2 regions of the Hominiventricola sp. genome follow, and region 2 is predicted to be linked to the other one. Evidence: predicted binding sites of a transcription regulator. Region 2 holds the regulator's gene; the other holds the start of a gene.
The links. Region 2 encodes HrcA, which represses chaperone genes, less so after heat shock. Its sites were predicted from a motif close to TGTTAGCACTCNNNNNNNNNGAGTGCTAACA; they were not measured.
Positions count from the first base shown of each region.

Region 1 (8,171 bases), on a different contig from region 2:
CCGCAGAGGAAGAGATTTACGATCTCTCTGAGTTTTACAAAGTATTCGGAGATTCCACCCGTATCAAAATCCTGTATGTACTGCGGCAGCAGGAACTGTGCGTCAATGACATTGCTGCAGAGCTGTCCATGACCCCAAGTTCTATTTCCCATCAGCTTCGCATCCTGAAGCAGCATCGTCTGGTGAAATACCGCCGGGACGGAAAGACCATCTGCTATTCTCTGGCCGATGATCACGTAGTTACCATTTTGAATCAGGGACTGGAACACATCGAGGAGTAGGTGAACCTACTCCTTTTTATATGTGGAATCCAGCCTTTTTAAAAATTTCAAATCTGCTTCCAGGGAATCCAGCACCAGTTTCTGACTTTCCAGTTCCTGCATCCATGGCTCCCTGCTCATGACCTGCCACGCCATATGGCGACACAATTGTTTCATACGCTGCACATCATATGCCGTCAGACTCCCCTTATGAAAACTTAATTTCAATGCATCCGCAATATCCCTTACAATAAAATTTTTCCAGGCCTTCTCTTTTTCCTCTTCGCTTCCCTTCAGATTTTCAAAACAATAAAATAAAAATGGGAGAAAAAGAATCAGTCCTTGCTCCTCCAGCTGCTTTGCAGAATAATCCGCCAGCGTAATCACCCGAAAAGGCAGTATCACCCGCTCATGTCCCGGAAATTCCAATGTCGTACTATATTTTTCCTGGCGATTTTTTCCAAAATAGAAAATCTGTGGTTCCTTAATCTGGAGCACATTTCCTGCGGTCATATTTTCATAATAATACACATACCCTTTATCCTGTGCACAAATCTGCAAACAGCCATCCAGCCTTCTTAATCGAAATTCGTAACGATTCACCCCATCCACCCGCAAAGTTACTGTCAAGCGGTCTTCATTCTGCCATTCCTTCCATATCTGGTTCTTTTCCGTATAATGGGTATCAAAAAGCCGATTCAACAGCCGAACCAATGCATGGTCGGACAATTGAAAAATTTCCTGTAGGATCCACGGATCCTCTTTATCAATCATGTGAGTATTCCTCCCTCATACTTAACAACGTCATATATACCTCTAGCTGTATCAAAGTTGGGAAATCGTAATGCAGACTTGCAATCATTGAAATTATTTTTTAAGACATTTATACAATACAGAAGTTTCAGAAACTTGTCAATCAAAAAAGGCACATCAGATTGATGTGGCATTTTTGATCCTTCATATTATTAAGAAAATTCACAATATGTCTGCAGGCCTCTTCTTCATCTTCACCTTCACACTCAATGGTTACTTCTTCTCCCGGACATACCGGAAATGCCAGAAGACTCATCAGACTCTTACAATTCATTTTCCGTTCTCCATAATACATCATCACATGACAACGGAATTTATTTGCCTCGCCTACCAGCATCCCTGCCGGATGCAAATGAATTCCGTTCTCATTTTTAATGATTACTTTCTCACTGATCACTGTCATTTACCTCCGTTTTTTTTATCTCATCTTGCTGTTTATTATAGCATAAAAGAGAAGCGTTTGCTCCGCTTCTCTTTGAATTTTAACATATTATTCATATTTCCTTACAGAACTAATATGATACCGCCCTGGTCCGCATACAGGGTACTGACACCGGAGCTTTCCAGAATCACCACATCTTTTACCTTCATGGTCTTCAGGATCTCTGCTTTTACTGCTTCTGCACGCTCTGCATTATTGCAGTGTACGAGACCAGCCACTTTTTCTTCCGGATTCTTCGCATGATTCTTCAGAAGTTCCACCATCAGACGGAGTGCTTTTTGCATTCCTCTTGCCTGACCTGCCTGTTGGATCACACCCTTTACGCCTTCCATCACTGGCTTAATATTCAGCGCAGATGCCACAAACGCTTTCACCGTGCTGAGACGTCCGTTCTTTCTTAAATGTTCCAAATCCTCCAGCACAAAATAAGTACACATCTCATCAATAAATGCTTCCACCGTTCTGATCGTTTCTTCAAACTCCATTCCGGCTTCTTCACATTCCTGAATTTTCTTTGCCACCAAGGTCTCTCCTACAGATGCGGAGCAGGAATTAAACACATGAATCTTCGCATCCGGATGCTCTTCCAGATAAAGGTTTTGTCCCAATACTGCACTATTATAAGAACCGCTCAACTCCGCTGAAAGGGTCACCGCATAGAGATGTTCTTCCCCGCAATCAAATGCTGCCCGATATACTTCCGGAGATGGACAGCTGGACTTTGGACAATTCGGACTTGCCTTCGCTTTTTTGAGAAAATCCACTCTGTCAAATGTCTCATCATCTATGAACTGTTCCCCGTCTATTTCCAAATGGAGTGCTGCATGCGTAAAATGAGGATCCTGCTGCATCTCCTCCGTAAATTCTCCACAACTATCTACTACAATTCGATAACCCATATCTAATACCACCTTTTATTCTATCTATCGATTTAAAAACGGCATGATAAAAATATCCGTCTTGTTTTTATGTAGTTTTTAATACCACATAATATTACCACAACCTATAGACATATGCAAGTAATATCCCTGAATTTACAAAGTATAGTAGGCACGAATCATATCGGCCAGCGCCCTGATATCCTTCACCCCCATAAGCTCCCGGGAAGAATGCATGGCAAGTAAAGGCACTCCCACATCTACGGTCGGAATCGGAAGAAAACTGGATGCAATGGATCCTAACGTGCTTCCACCGGTTCCGTCAGAACGGTTGAAAAATTTCGTGTATGAAATTTCCTCCTGGCGGCAAATCTGCTCCACAATGGCTATCGCACGGCAGTCTGTTGCATAAGACTGAGAGCTAGCCTCTTTGATACAGAATCCGGTATTCAAAGGACTCTGATTGGTGGGATCCATCTTGTCCACATAGTTCGGATGATAGGCATGTCCCACATCCACGGACAGCAGCATGCTCTCCGTCATCTGCTGCAAATATTCCAGTCGGTCCATACCAAGACCCTGAAACAATTTCTCCAGCACCATGGTGAGCAATGTGGAACCTGCACCCTGCTTTGTTCTACTGCCAATTTCCTCGTGATCAAAAAATGCTGCTACATTAATGCCATCCCTGCTGCCTTCTGTAATTCCCGTCAGAACAGCCTGCACTCCGGATAGATTGTCAATACGCGGTGCGCTCAAAAGATCCTCTCCAATTCCTACATACTGAGGCTGGTCTGCATTATAGAGGCCCATCTCATAATCCAGAATCTCATCCGGTTCCACTTGCAGCTTCTCTGCCAGAAGTTTTCGGAAAAAGTGATCTGTCAGCCCTTCCTTTCCCACCACTGCGATAGGAAGTAATTCCTTCTGCCGGTTTAATTCCGTTCCCTTGTTCACTTCCCGATTCAGATGGATGGCCAGATTGGGAATAATAAAATAGGGTTTTTTCAAATCCACCAGTCTGGTCTGCGGCCGGAACACATCATCACTCTTTAATGCTACTCTTCCGGATACTGACAAGGGACGATCCAGCCACGTATTCAAGATAGCACCTCCATAGACTTCCACATTCAGCTGTCCATAGTTTCCACGAATCATTTCTGCATGCTGCTTCACACGAAGCCCTGGAAAATCTGTATGGGCCGCTGCAATTCGGAACCCTTCCTGCCCATTCCAGCTGTCCCCAACAGTAAATGCAAACAAGGTGGATTCCCCCACAGACACATAATAACGTCCACCCTTTTCCAACTGCCATGACCGTTTCAGGGACAAAGACTCAAATCTCTGCTCCCTCAATCGTCTTTCTGCCACCGATACTGCATGGAATGGAGAAGTTCCCTCCCTGATCAGACTACATAATTCTTCTGCACAATCTCTCTTTTTCATTCTATGTTTTCTCCTTGAAGTAATTTTCAAATTCAGTATAGCAAATCCTGCCTGTTTCTTCTATAATAAACCTATCATATTCATGGAGGAACTTGCATGATTGCACTTCAGATTGCCGATATCCGGGTCTTTATGAAAAAACTGCTGCTCAGTGAAACCTTTGACCGTTTCCTTCTTTTGGAAGGCAGCATTACTACTTTTAATACATTTGAAATAGACGGTACCTTTCAAAAAGCATACTATTCTGCCGAGGAACAGGACCAGATAGGAGACCGCTCTCTTTCTCTCTGGAGTGAAGTACGTCCTTTCTGCTTTGAACTCATCAAAGGTAAGAAGACGCCCCTCGCGTTTCATTTCACCTTTCAGTTGGCCCCTTCCAATGTAATCCGTCTGCTTGCCCAGACAGGGATTGATCTTCCGCCTGAGCAGATCCGCGGTCTGCTCATGAATCTTCGTTATGACGGGCATACCCTTACCTGTACCACCGGTACGTCTCTTGCTGTCTTTACTCTGGACAAAAAACTGGACCATGCCTGGGATGACATGGTCCGGAAATATTTTCATCAGCAGGAAATTCCTTTCCAGCAGATGTAAGATTTTTATTTTGTCAGAAGCATCATAATCTCATTGCTGCGGTTCACAAATCTGGTCATGGCTTCCGGATTCAGAGGCTGATGGCTGATCATGGCCAGATCGTAGAGCTGCTCACAGATCATATTGCTGTGCTCACCCTCCGGATTCTGGAACAGATATTTCACCAGAGCATTGTTGGCATTCAGAACCAGGGTAGTCGTTGTACCGAACATGGACGGATCCATTCCGTACATATTATACATCTTCATCATTTCCTGCATTCTGCGATTCTCCTCTGAAAGCGTAATCATAGAAGAAACCTTTTCATTTTTCAGTTTTTCCACTTTGACTTCCAGTTTGTCATTGTTCAGTGCTTTACGGAACAGTGCAGTCAATGCATCGGTTTCCCCTTTCAGCTCTTCCTCAGATACCTCTTCCTTCATGGAATCGGTCACATCTGCATCGATACGCTGGAATTTGACTTTCTCATTCTTTGCTTCCAGATGGCTGATAAACGGATTATCAATGTTGTCTTTCAGGATGACTGCATTCATCTTCTGCTCACGGAACATGTTGATGTACTGGCTCTGCTGGATCTCATCCGTTACATAGTAAATGGTGGTCTTCAGAGCTTCCTTCTCCTCACCGTCAGCCTTTTCTTCCGTCTTCTCTTCGGTCTTTTCTTCCACCTTGTCAGCATCACCGTCGGCCGGCTTCTCTGCTTCCAGATACTCGTTCATGGTCGTATATTTACCATCCAGATCCTTGAACAGTACATACTCCATCATACGCTCACAGAATTTTTCGTCCTTGATGCAGCCAAATTTGATAAACGGACTGATATCGTCCCAGTATTTCTCATAATTCTCACGGTCTGTCTTACACATACCGCTTAACTTATCCGCTACTTTCTTGGTAATGTAATCAGAAATCTTCTTTACAAAACCGTCGTTCTGCAGCGCACTTCTGGATACATTCAGCGGCAGATCCGGACAGTCGATGACACCTTTTAAGAGCATCAGGAATTCCGGAATGACTTCTTTGATATTATCAGCGATAAATACCTGATTGTTATACAGTTTGATGGTTCCCTCAATGGACTCATACTCCATATTGATCTTCGGGAAGTACAGAATTCCCTTCAGGTTGAACGGGTAGTCCATGTTCAGATGAATCCAGAACAGCGGCTCCTTATAGTCATTGAATACCTTACGATAGAACTCTTTATATTCTTCTTCGGTACACTCATTGGGATGTTTCGTCCACAACGGCTGCGGGTCACTTAAGGAAACCGGACGTTTGTTAATCTTCACCAGTTCTTTGGCCGGAGAAACTTCTTTCGTTTCCTTGGTACCGTCCTCTTTCTCTACTTCTTCTGTCTTGGCCTCCTCATGGATATGCTCTACAACTACATCATCCTCAGTCAGCTCACTCTCATCGATCGTCTCATATTCCTGCTCCCCATTCTCTTTTGCAAGATAAATGTTGACCGGCATAAAGGAACAGTATTTACTAATCACCTCACGGGCACGGTACTCATTGGCAAACTCCAGGCTCTCCTCATTCAGGAACAGGGTAATCTCGGTACCAACGGTCTTCTTCTCGCCGGTTACCATGGAGAACTCCGTACCGCCATCACACTCCCAGTGTACCGGCTCTGCTCCCTCTTTATAGGAAAGAGTATCAATATGCACCTCATCTGCTACCATGAATGCGGAATAGAATCCCAGTCCAAAATGACCGATGATCTGATCCTCATTTGTCTTGTCCTTATACTGTGCCAGAAAATCCGTTGCGCCGGAAAATGCAATCTGGTTGATATACTCTTCCACTTCATCTGCCGTCATACCAAGTCCGTTATCGATGAACTTCAAAGTCTTCTCATCCGGGTTCACCAGAACCTGTACCTGCGGTTTATATTTCTCCGGAAGTGTATACTCACCCATCATATCCAGCTTCTTCAGCTTGGTGATGGCATCGCATCCGTTGGAAATCAGTTCACGGAAGAAAATATCGTGGTCAGAATACAACCATTTTTTAATAATCGGGAAAATATTGTCGCTGTTAATGGAAAGTGATCCATGTTTTTCGCTCATAATATACACTGCCTTTCTTTCAAATAATTTCATCACTATGTAATATAATCCCCTCTTTCTTAAAAGTCAAGAACTTTTTAGCACTCATTTAAATCGAGTGCTAATAATTCATTTTCCCATTTCATTTGTTGTTTCTGCACATATTCTATGATATAATAAAGAAAAAACTAGATTATTTGCACAACCAGAAGGAGTGATATCCATGTCAAAAAAATTTATCATTACTTTAAATCGTGAATGCGGTGCAGGGGCAACCAATATTGCAAAACTTCTGTCCAAGGAACTTGACATTCCTTACTATGACAAAGACATGTTCCGCATGGTCTCTGACAAAAGTGGCGTTCTGGAAGAATTTTTTCATGTAAATGATGAGCGCCCCGGAAACAACCTGCTGTACAAACTGATTAAAGAATTGAAACCGGCCAGTCAGAAACCATCTCTCGGAAAAGATATCGTCTCTCCGGATAACCTCTTCCGTTTTCAATCTGAATTGATCAAAGAACTGGCAGAAAATGAATCCTGCATCATCATTGGACGCTGTGCCGATTATGTACTGAAGGATTACGATAATGTGGTGAATATTTTTGTATGTGGTGATATGGAGAGTAAAATTCATCGAATGATGTGGACATTTTCTCTGGAAAAAGAGGTGGCCGAGGAGCGGATCCGTGAGACAGATAAACAGCGTCATAAATATTACAACTACTATACCGGGAAAACCTGGGATGCCGCATCCAATTATGATCTGTGCCTGAATACCGGTGACATGACCATCGAGGAAGCTGCTGAACAGATCAAACTGTACCTGAAACAAAAAGGGTTGATGGAATAATCATGATTGCAAAAAGGAGAATCCGAAATTGGGATTCTCCTTTTCTTTGCTTAATTTTCAGTGCGGAACGTGGGACTTGAACCCACACGCCTCACGGCACAAGAACCTAAATCTTGCATGTCTGCCAATTCCATCAGTTCCGCTCATGTCCCATATGTTATCATCTGCACTCCAAAAAGTCAATTACAGAATTTTCAACACATCTGCCGCCGTAAATACCAGCATAAGCAATGGCTGGTGCAAAAGATACAAAAGCAGACTATGTCTGCCTGCTGTCTCCAGAAAAGGAGCCGGCAAATGTATCCTCAGAGCCTTCTTCACTTACGGAAACTTCATAAACATTCCATACAGGAAATATCCGGTCAGATAAAGAAAAATCCATGGAAACAAAGGAAAGTAATCTCCGGAAAAAAATCCAGGATCCGGGAAACCAAGAAACGTCATAAAGAGTCCCCGATACAGGACTTTCGGCACCCTTCCAAAATGAAGTAATTCAAAGCCAAAGACTCCTCTGTTCACATTTCTTGTCAGTCCAAAAAGCAGGAAGCTTCCTGCGAATCCCGCCCATGCCGGAATCCGTTCCAACACTTTTGACAGCGGGATCAGAAGCAGCATAGCCGTTCCGGTAAAAGTCAGGATTCCAAACAGAATCTTTTCCGACGGCATAAACGCATACGTCATCCCCGTGATCAGAAGACCCCACGCTGAAATCACAAGCCCCCGTTTCAGATGCCTTTTTCCAAGATTCCAACAAAAGCCGGACAGCAGAATAAAAATCCAACAGATACTCTGCTGCCAGACATATCCCGGTCTGTCCCCAAACCATGGAAT
Region 1 covers NZ_DBLYVB010000024.1:8,288-16,458, reverse strand. Annotated here, with positions in the region: gene ACZMB2_RS12005 (ArsR/SmtB family transcription factor) at 1-281, shown strand, start outside; gene ACZMB2_RS12000 (hypothetical protein) at 288-1,034, opposite strand; gene ACZMB2_RS11995 (HPr family phosphocarrier protein) at 1,177-1,476, opposite strand; gene ACZMB2_RS11990 (DegV family protein) at 1,578-2,414, opposite strand; gene ACZMB2_RS11985 (M18 family aminopeptidase) at 2,550-3,839, opposite strand; gene ACZMB2_RS11980 (DUF5721 family protein) at 3,936-4,433, shown strand; gene htpG (molecular chaperone HtpG) at 4,439-6,508, opposite strand; gene ACZMB2_RS11970 (cytidylate kinase-like family protein) at 6,711-7,340, shown strand; tRNA gene ACZMB2_RS11965 (tRNA-Leu) at 7,402-7,483, opposite strand; gene ACZMB2_RS11960 (heparan-alpha-glucosaminide N-acetyltransferase domain-containing protein) at 7,662-8,171, opposite strand, start outside.
Region 1: the regulator HrcA is predicted to act here: its motif matches at 6,584-6,614, upstream of htpG (molecular chaperone HtpG).

Region 2 (8,171 bases):
CGGCTTCAACTCCACATCGGATTCCTCTGTTGCAGAATAGTGAACGATTGCCCCATGCGCACCGTATCCACAGATCGGTGAGAAGCTTAATTCCACCAGATCTTTCTGCTCACTTCTTAAAGCGGCCAGATGTTCAGCTGCGGAGATCTCTGTGATCTTCTCCTTGCCGACTTTCGTCTTCAGCCAATACATGAACCGTGTAAATGCCACACCTTCCTTTAAATGGGACTGATGAAGATTCTTCTGCTCCGTCTCATTTTTCACAGCCTTCATAAACTCCGTCGGATTCGGGCAGTTCAGCACTTCTGCTTCCTCCGGAATGCTGGTGAGCAGACGGTAGTTCACATTGCCCTGATCCAGCAGTACTTTGCTGCAAGCCGGAACTTTTTTGAGATCCCCATAGATCTCATCGTATCCTTTGATGGCAATACCAAAGTCTGTCACATAATTTCTGATTTTCTCGGTAATGACGGACGGACGCACATACCAGGTGCATTCTTTCTTCGTCACGGTCAGGAAGGATAATACAACCGGAACGCAGGGAATGTCCCCGCCGCGGATGTTGAGAAGCCATGCAATATCACACAGGGAAGCCAGCACGTGAAGGTCAGCGCCTTTCTCTTCCATGGCTTTCCGTACACGAGCCAGTTTCTTATCAGTAGTCTCTCCGCTCCATTTTTCTTCCAGCACAAAGAGATCTGCATCTGGTACTTCCGGGCGGTCCGCCCAGATCTCCCCGATCAGGTCTTCTTCTGTAAAAAGAGAAGCTCCATTTTCTTCTGCTGCCTTTGCAAATGCCAGGGCACGGGATGCACCCATGACTCTTCCGTCAAATCCCAGCTTCTCGCCTTTTTCCAGGTGTTCCTGTATATATTCTTCTACGGTCGGCACGCCCGGCTCTCCCATACGGAACAGGCGGATCCCCGTCCCCTGAAGCTGTGCCTCTGCCTGCAGGAAATACCGTCCGTCAGTCCACAGCCCCGCATCATCCTGTGCAATCACTGCCGTACCGGCAGATCCGGTAAAACCGGTGATAAAGGCTCTTGCCCGAAAATGCTCACTGACATACTCCGACTCATGACAGTCTGTGGACGGAACCACATACATTGCCACGCCGGATGCTTTCATTTTCTCCCGTAATGCCTGTACACGCTCTTTGACTGTCATATGCTTACCTCTCCCAGTTTGCTTTCTGGAATGCCTTATATCCTTTGTATGCTTCGTAAATATCCGCTTTGCTGGATACTTCCCACGGACTGTGCATATTCAACAATGCCACACCACTGTCAATGACATCCATGCCGTAGTTGGCGGTAATGTAGGCGATGGTTCCACCGCCTCCCTGATCTACTTTCCCAAGCTCTGCGGTCTGCCAGCAGACACCGTCTGCATCCATAATGCTGCGCAGCTCACCGATATATTCTGCGCAGGCATCATTGGAACCGGATTTTCCTCTGGAACCGGTATATTTGTTAAATACCATACCTCTTCCCAGGTAAGCAATATTTTTCTTTTCAAATGCAGATGCATAGTTCGGATCAAATGCCGCACTTACGTCAGAGGACAGCATATGGGAATGCTGCAGACATCTTCTCAGTGCCAGATCGGAATACTCTCCGGTCAGATTCAGTACCTCTGCCACTACATTTTCAAAATAACGGGACTGCATGCCGGTGGCACCCATGCTGCCGATCTCTTCCTTGTCAGTCAGCAGGCATACTGCCGTGTAAGCCGGTTTGTCCGCATGCAGCTGTGCCAGGAGAGACGTAAACCCACAGATTCTGTCATCCTGTCCATAACCCATAATCATACTGCGATCCAAACCAAAATCTCTTGCCTGACCTGCCGGAACGGCCTCCAGCTCAGCAGAGAGAAAATCTTCTTCTTCCATGTCGTATTCTTTTTTGAGATACTCCAACAGCGTCTTTTTGATGAGTTCTTTTTTCTCTTCATCCTTTTCTTCCGGATCTTTCCACGGACGACTTCCGACGATGATGTTAAGGTTCTCACCTTCTACCACAACAGCCGCTTTCTTCTGCATCTGCTCACCGGACAGATGAATCAGAAGATCAGAAATACCAAGAACCGGATCCTCTGCCTTCTCGCCGATGGCAAGTTCAATGACTGTTCCATCTTTTTTTACTACCACGCCATGCAGTGCCAGCGGAATCGCTGCCCACTGGTACTTTTTGATGCCGCCGTAATAATGAGTATCCAGAAGTGCCATCTCTCCATCCTCATACAGCGGATTCTGTTTCAGATCCAGACGCGGGGAATCAATATGGGCACCCAGGATATTCATACCCTTCTCCATGGGAACCGTACCGATCTGGAACAATACCACCAGTTTTTTCTTGTGTACCGCATAAATCTTATCACCAGGAACGAGATTTTTACCACTTCTCATAGCCTCTTCCAGAGAAATGTATCCATTCTCACGTGCCATCTCCACCGCAATACGGGCACATTCACGCTCCGTTTTTCCTTCAGAAATAAATCTGCGGTACTGCTCTGTTACCTGTCCCAGTTCCTCCAGCGCTTTCTCATCATAGGTATTCCATGCGTTTTTACGTTCCATATCTTCTCCTTACAGATCTTCCAGATTTTCTTTTAATTTATCCATAAAGCCTTTTTTCTTCGGCTTTGCTCCGTTCTCTGCTTTCTGATTCAGCGTATTGCCATTCTCGCGGTCATACTCTTTCAATGCCTCTTTTGCCCCATGGCTTAAGGTAGTCGGAACTTCCACTACCAGGGTGACATAATGATCTCCTCTGGTACTCTTATTTCTAAGAGACGGCATACCTTTTCCGCGCAGGCGGATACGGGTATCGGTCTGGGTACCCGGTTTCACATCATACTCTACTTCACCGTCTACGGTCTTAATACGAATCGTTCCGCCAAGAGCTGCTACCGGGAAACTGATCGGTACCGTAGAGAAAATATCCATATCCTGTCTCTGGAAAATCGGATGTCTGGATACAATTACCTCTACCAGAAGATCCCCTCTCGGACCGCCATTGGTGCCCGGCTCTCCCTTTCCTCTGATACGGATGCTCTGGCCGTTGTCGATGCCTGCCGGAATCGTAACAGCGATCTTCTTCTTACTGGACGTATAGCCGGTTCCGTAGCAATTCGGGCACTTGTCTTTGATAATCTTACCGGTTCCGTTACAGTCCGGGCAGGGACGTACATTCTGCACCATGCCAAAAAGAGATTGCTGGGTATAAACCACCTGTCCTTTTCCGCCACATTTAGGACAGGTCTGGGGTGTAGTACCCGGTTTTGCGCCGGTACCATGACAGTTTTCGCACTCATCTTTCAAAGTCAGCTCCAGCTCTTTGTCGCAGCCTTTCACCGCTTCATCAAAGGTAATCCGTACACTGGCACGCAGATCCGCACCTCTCATGGGACCATTACTGTTTCTGCGGCTGCGTCCGCCGCCGCCAAAAATATCGCCGAAGATATCACCAAAAATATCGCCCATATCTGCGCCGTTAAAGTCGAATCCGCCGTAACCACCGGCTCCGCCGCCTCCCTGCTCAAAGGCTGCGTGTCCAAATTGATCGTACTTTCTTCTCTTGTCTGCATCACTTAATACGGCATATGCCTCGGAAGCCTCTTTAAATTTCTGCTCTGCTTCTTTATCTCCCGGATTCATATCCGGATGATATTTCTTTGCCAGTTTTCGATATGCACTTTTGATGGCTGCGTCATCCGCATTCCGGTCTACGCCAAGAACCTCATAATAATCTCTCTTCGTCTCTGCCATAACTTTTCCCTTTCGAATTGCTGTGGGCTGAAATTCATCTGCACACGCAAAAAACAGTGGGGAGTTTATCGCTCCCCCACTGCTTTATTTTTATTTTCATCCTGTTCCGGATTAAACCTCGCGGTAATCTCCGTCTACCACGTCATCTGCCGGACCGGAAGTACTCTGTCCTGCGCCGCCCATATCCGGACCTGCGCCCTGCGGACCTGCACCCTGTGCACCTGCAGTCTGCTCATACATCTTCTGGAACAGTTTCTGTGCTGCATTCATCAGATCCTCTTTACCGGATTTCAGCGCATCGATGTCCGCATCAGAAATATCAGTCTGGTTAGCAGTTCTGTCTACAACTGCTTTCAGAGCATTGATCTTATCCTGAACAGCTGCTTTCTCAGAAGCGTCGATCTTATCTCCGGCTTCCTCCATTGCCTTCTCGGTCTGGAATACCATTGCATCTGCATCGTTTCTTGCATCAATGGCCTCTTTCCGTTTCTTATCCTGTGCCTCGAACTCAGCAGCTTCTTTGACTGCCTTATCGATATCGGAATCAGACATGTTGGAACCAGCGGTAATGGTGATGTGCTGCTCTTTTCCGGTACCCAGATCCTTAGCGGATACATTTACGATACCGTTTGCATCAATATCAAAGGTAACCTCGATCTGCGGAACTCCACGTCTTGCAGGCGGGATTCCATCCAGACGGAACTGGCCGAGGGATTTGTTATCTTTCGCGAACTGTCTCTCACCCTGTACTACGTTGATGTCTACAGCGGTCTGGTTATCAGCTGCGGTGGAGAAGATCTGGCTCTTCTTAGTCGGGATCGTGGTATTTCTCTCGATCAGACGGGTTGCAATACCTCCCATGGTCTCGATGGACAGGGACAGCGGAGTAACATCCAGAAGAAGGATATCACCGGCACCTGCATCTCCTGCAAGTTTACCACCCTGAATGGAAGCACCGATTGCCACACACTCATCCGGGTTCAGAGATTTGCTCGGCTCATGTCCGGTCAACTGTTTTACTTTATCCTGTACTGCCGGGATACGTGTGGAACCACCTACCAGCAGGACTTTACCAAGTTCAGACGGGCTGATACCTGCATCACGGAGAGCTGCCTGTACCGGGTTAGCAGTACGCTCTACCAGATCGTGAGTCAGCTCATCAAATTTTGCTCTGGTCAGGTTCATATCAAAGTGAAGCGGGCCGTCTGCGTTCATGCTGATGAACGGAAGGTTGATGTTGGTTGTTGTGGAAGCGGACAACTCCTTCTTAGCCTTCTCAGCTGCTTCTTTCAGTCTCTGCAGTGCCATCTTGTCGTTGCCAAGATCTACACCGTACTGTTTCTTGAATTCAGAGATCATATAATCTGTGATCTTCTGGTCGAAGTCATCACCACCCAGATGGTTGTCACCTGCGGTAGCCAGAACCTCGATAACGCCGTCACCGATCTCGATGATGGAAACATCGAAGGTACCGCCGCCAAGGTCGTATACCATGATCTTCTGCTCTTTCTCATTGTCAAGGCCGTATGCCAGTGCTGCAGCGGTCGGCTCATTGATGATACGTTTTACATCCAGTCCTGCGATCTTACCTGCATCTTTGGTTGCCTGTCTCTGTGCGTCATTGAAGTATGCCGGAACAGTGATAACTGCCTCGGTTACTTTCTCGCCCAGATAGTTCTCTGCATCTGCTTTCAGCTTCTGCAGGATCATAGCGGAAATCTCCTGCGGAGAATATTTCTTTCCTTCAATGTCTACTTTATAATCAGTTCCCATATGTCTCTTGATGGAAGAGATGGTTTTCTCGGAGTTGGTAACTGCCTGACGTTTTGCCGGCTCTCCTACCAGACGCTCACCAGTTTTTGTAAATGCTACGATAGACGGTGTTGTTCTTGCTCCTTCTGTATTTGCAACAACCGTAGGTTTTCCACCTTCCATTACGGCTACACAAGAGTTCGTTGTTCCTAAATCAATACCAATAATCTTGCTCATTTCTTTTTCCTCCTGAAAATACTAAATCTTATAGACCACAGCGCGTTAGCTCGCTGCTCATTGCTTACGCGTCAGTTTACAACTTTAACCATGCTGTGACGAAGCACTGCATCTTTATATTTATAACCCTTCTGGAATTCCTCAGATACTGTATTTTCTCCAAGTTCCTCATCCTCCGCATGCATCACTGCATTATGGAAATTCGGATCAAATTCCTGGCCCACCGCTTCGATGGGGGTTACGCCCAAATCTGTAAGAACCGTGATCAGCTGTTTATAAATCATTTCCATTCCGCTGGCTACCGGTCCATCTTTCTGATCTTCCGGAATACTCTTCAAGCCTCGCTCAAAGTTATCTACTACCGGAAGCAGTTTCTCGATCACATCTCTTGCTCCCACCATGTACATCTGGGATTTCTCCTTTTCTGTACGGTTTCTGAAGTTTTCAAACTCTGCAAGCTGACGTTTTACTTTATCGGTCAGTTCTGCGATCTGTTCATCTTTCTTGTCTTTTTTCTCTTTCTTCTTTCCGAAGAATCCTTTTTTGTCAGGTTCCGCATCGGCTTTTGTTTCTTCTGTCTCAGCCGTCTCAGTGGCTTCTGCTTCAGCAGTATCTTCTGCTTTTACTTCTTCCTCCTGAATCTCCGGTTCCTGTTCCATTGTCTTGTTTTCTTCCACCGTTGTTCCGCCTTTCTATTTATGAAAAACATCATCCAGCTGATCCATCATGGCTTTCAGCTTACCCATAACGTTCTCGTAATCCATTCTCTTGGGACCAATGATTCCAATGGTACCCTGAAGCCCTTCGCCCAGTTCGTAGGTTGCCGTGACAACACTGCAGTCCTTCATGGATTTTACCGGTGTCTCATTACCGATATATACCTGAATTCCTTTTTCGTCTTTGTTCAGTGTGTCTGTAACCAGATCTACCAGGTTCTGCTTCTCCTCCAGTGTCTGTATCAGTTCACTGGCCTTTCCGTTCTCACTTAATTCCGGATAACGGAAAATGTTTGTGGCCCCGCCGGTGTAGATCTCCATTCCCTCATCGGAATGAATCGCCTCGGCGACTGCATCCACCACATCACTGACGATGTTGCTGTGAATACCGGCCTGTTCTTTCATGCTGGAAATCATCTGAAGATTGATTTCCTGAATGGTCTTTCCATTCAGCATGGTATTCAGCAGGATATTAAGCTTCAGAATACTTTCATCACTCAGTTCCTCACAGACCGGTAAGAGTTTGTTGCGGATCACATTTCCTTCCGCTACAATCACCGCCAGGATCTGATTGGCATCCACACGGGACAGCTGAATGAATTTCAGTTTGTTCTGATGATACTGTGGAGTGGAAACCATCGTGGCATAATTGGTATCATTTGCCAGGATCTTTACCACCTGCTTCAGCACACTTTCCAGCCGGTCGGTACGCTGAACCATCAGTTCCTGAAGTTCCGTCACTTCCCGGTCTTTTTCCTGCATCAGGTAATCCACATACAGCCGGTATCCTTTATCGGAAGGAATTCTTCCGGCGGAAGTGTGGGGTTGAATGATGTAACCCATCTCTTCCAGATCCGACATCTCATTGCGGATGGTAGCAGAGGAAAGCTTCAGATCCGGATCCTTCGATATGGTTCTCGATCCTACCGGTTCTCCGGTCTCCATGTAATTCCGGATAATCACATTTAAGATTTTTTTCTTTCTCTCATCCAGTTCCATGGGTTATGCTCCTTTCTTCTGCTTGTTAGCACTCAACATGTAAGAGTGCTAACATTTCCTGTAACTTAAGATAGCACTCCCTATAGTGCTTTGTCAAGTGTATTTTATATTTTTTTATGAAGAATTTGTGAACGGATTACAACTGACCAAGCAGCCGAAGTGACAGGCTGTGAGCGGAACCGCTCGCGCTAAGTCCTCGATCCAGCGGTACTAAGATTCGAACTTCGCTGCAGGCTCGTTCTCATCAAGTACCGGGACTGCGGACGTTCCTTTCACAGGCTGTCACTTCGGCCTGCCCAGCATATCTATAAACAAAAAACCACGCGGAAAATTATAAAATCCACGTGGTTCTGATTTTTATTCTTCTGTACCTTCTGTATCCTCTTCCGCTTCCGTATCCGTTCCGGCCTGACCGTCCTGGGAGCGTGTTTTCAGGAAGGTATATTCTCTCTGTGCATCCGCATCATCCGGATAGCTTTCCAGATAGATCTCCATCTTCTGAAGGGCGGTATCAAAATCTCCCTGCTGTTCATAGACAGTGATCTCCGATGCCATCAGTTTTTGCAGACATCCGCCGTTTCCCATGGAAATTCCCCCCTGCAGGGTGTCCAGTGCACCAGTGTAATCACCCTGTGCCAGCTGATAAGCCGCCACCCGTTCATAAGCTTCCTGATGCGTAACTTCTTCACCATCCAGAT
Region 2 covers NZ_DBLYVB010000003.1:93,034-101,204, reverse strand. Annotated here, with positions in the region: gene ACZMB2_RS03550 (aminopeptidase P family protein) at 1-1,167, opposite strand, end outside; gene ACZMB2_RS03545 (aminopeptidase) at 1,172-2,578, opposite strand; gene dnaJ (molecular chaperone DnaJ) at 2,588-3,769, opposite strand; gene dnaK (molecular chaperone DnaK) at 3,881-5,758, opposite strand; gene grpE (nucleotide exchange factor GrpE) at 5,830-6,417, opposite strand; gene hrcA (heat-inducible transcriptional repressor HrcA) at 6,451-7,473, opposite strand; gene ACZMB2_RS03520 (tetratricopeptide repeat protein) at 7,831-8,171, opposite strand, start outside.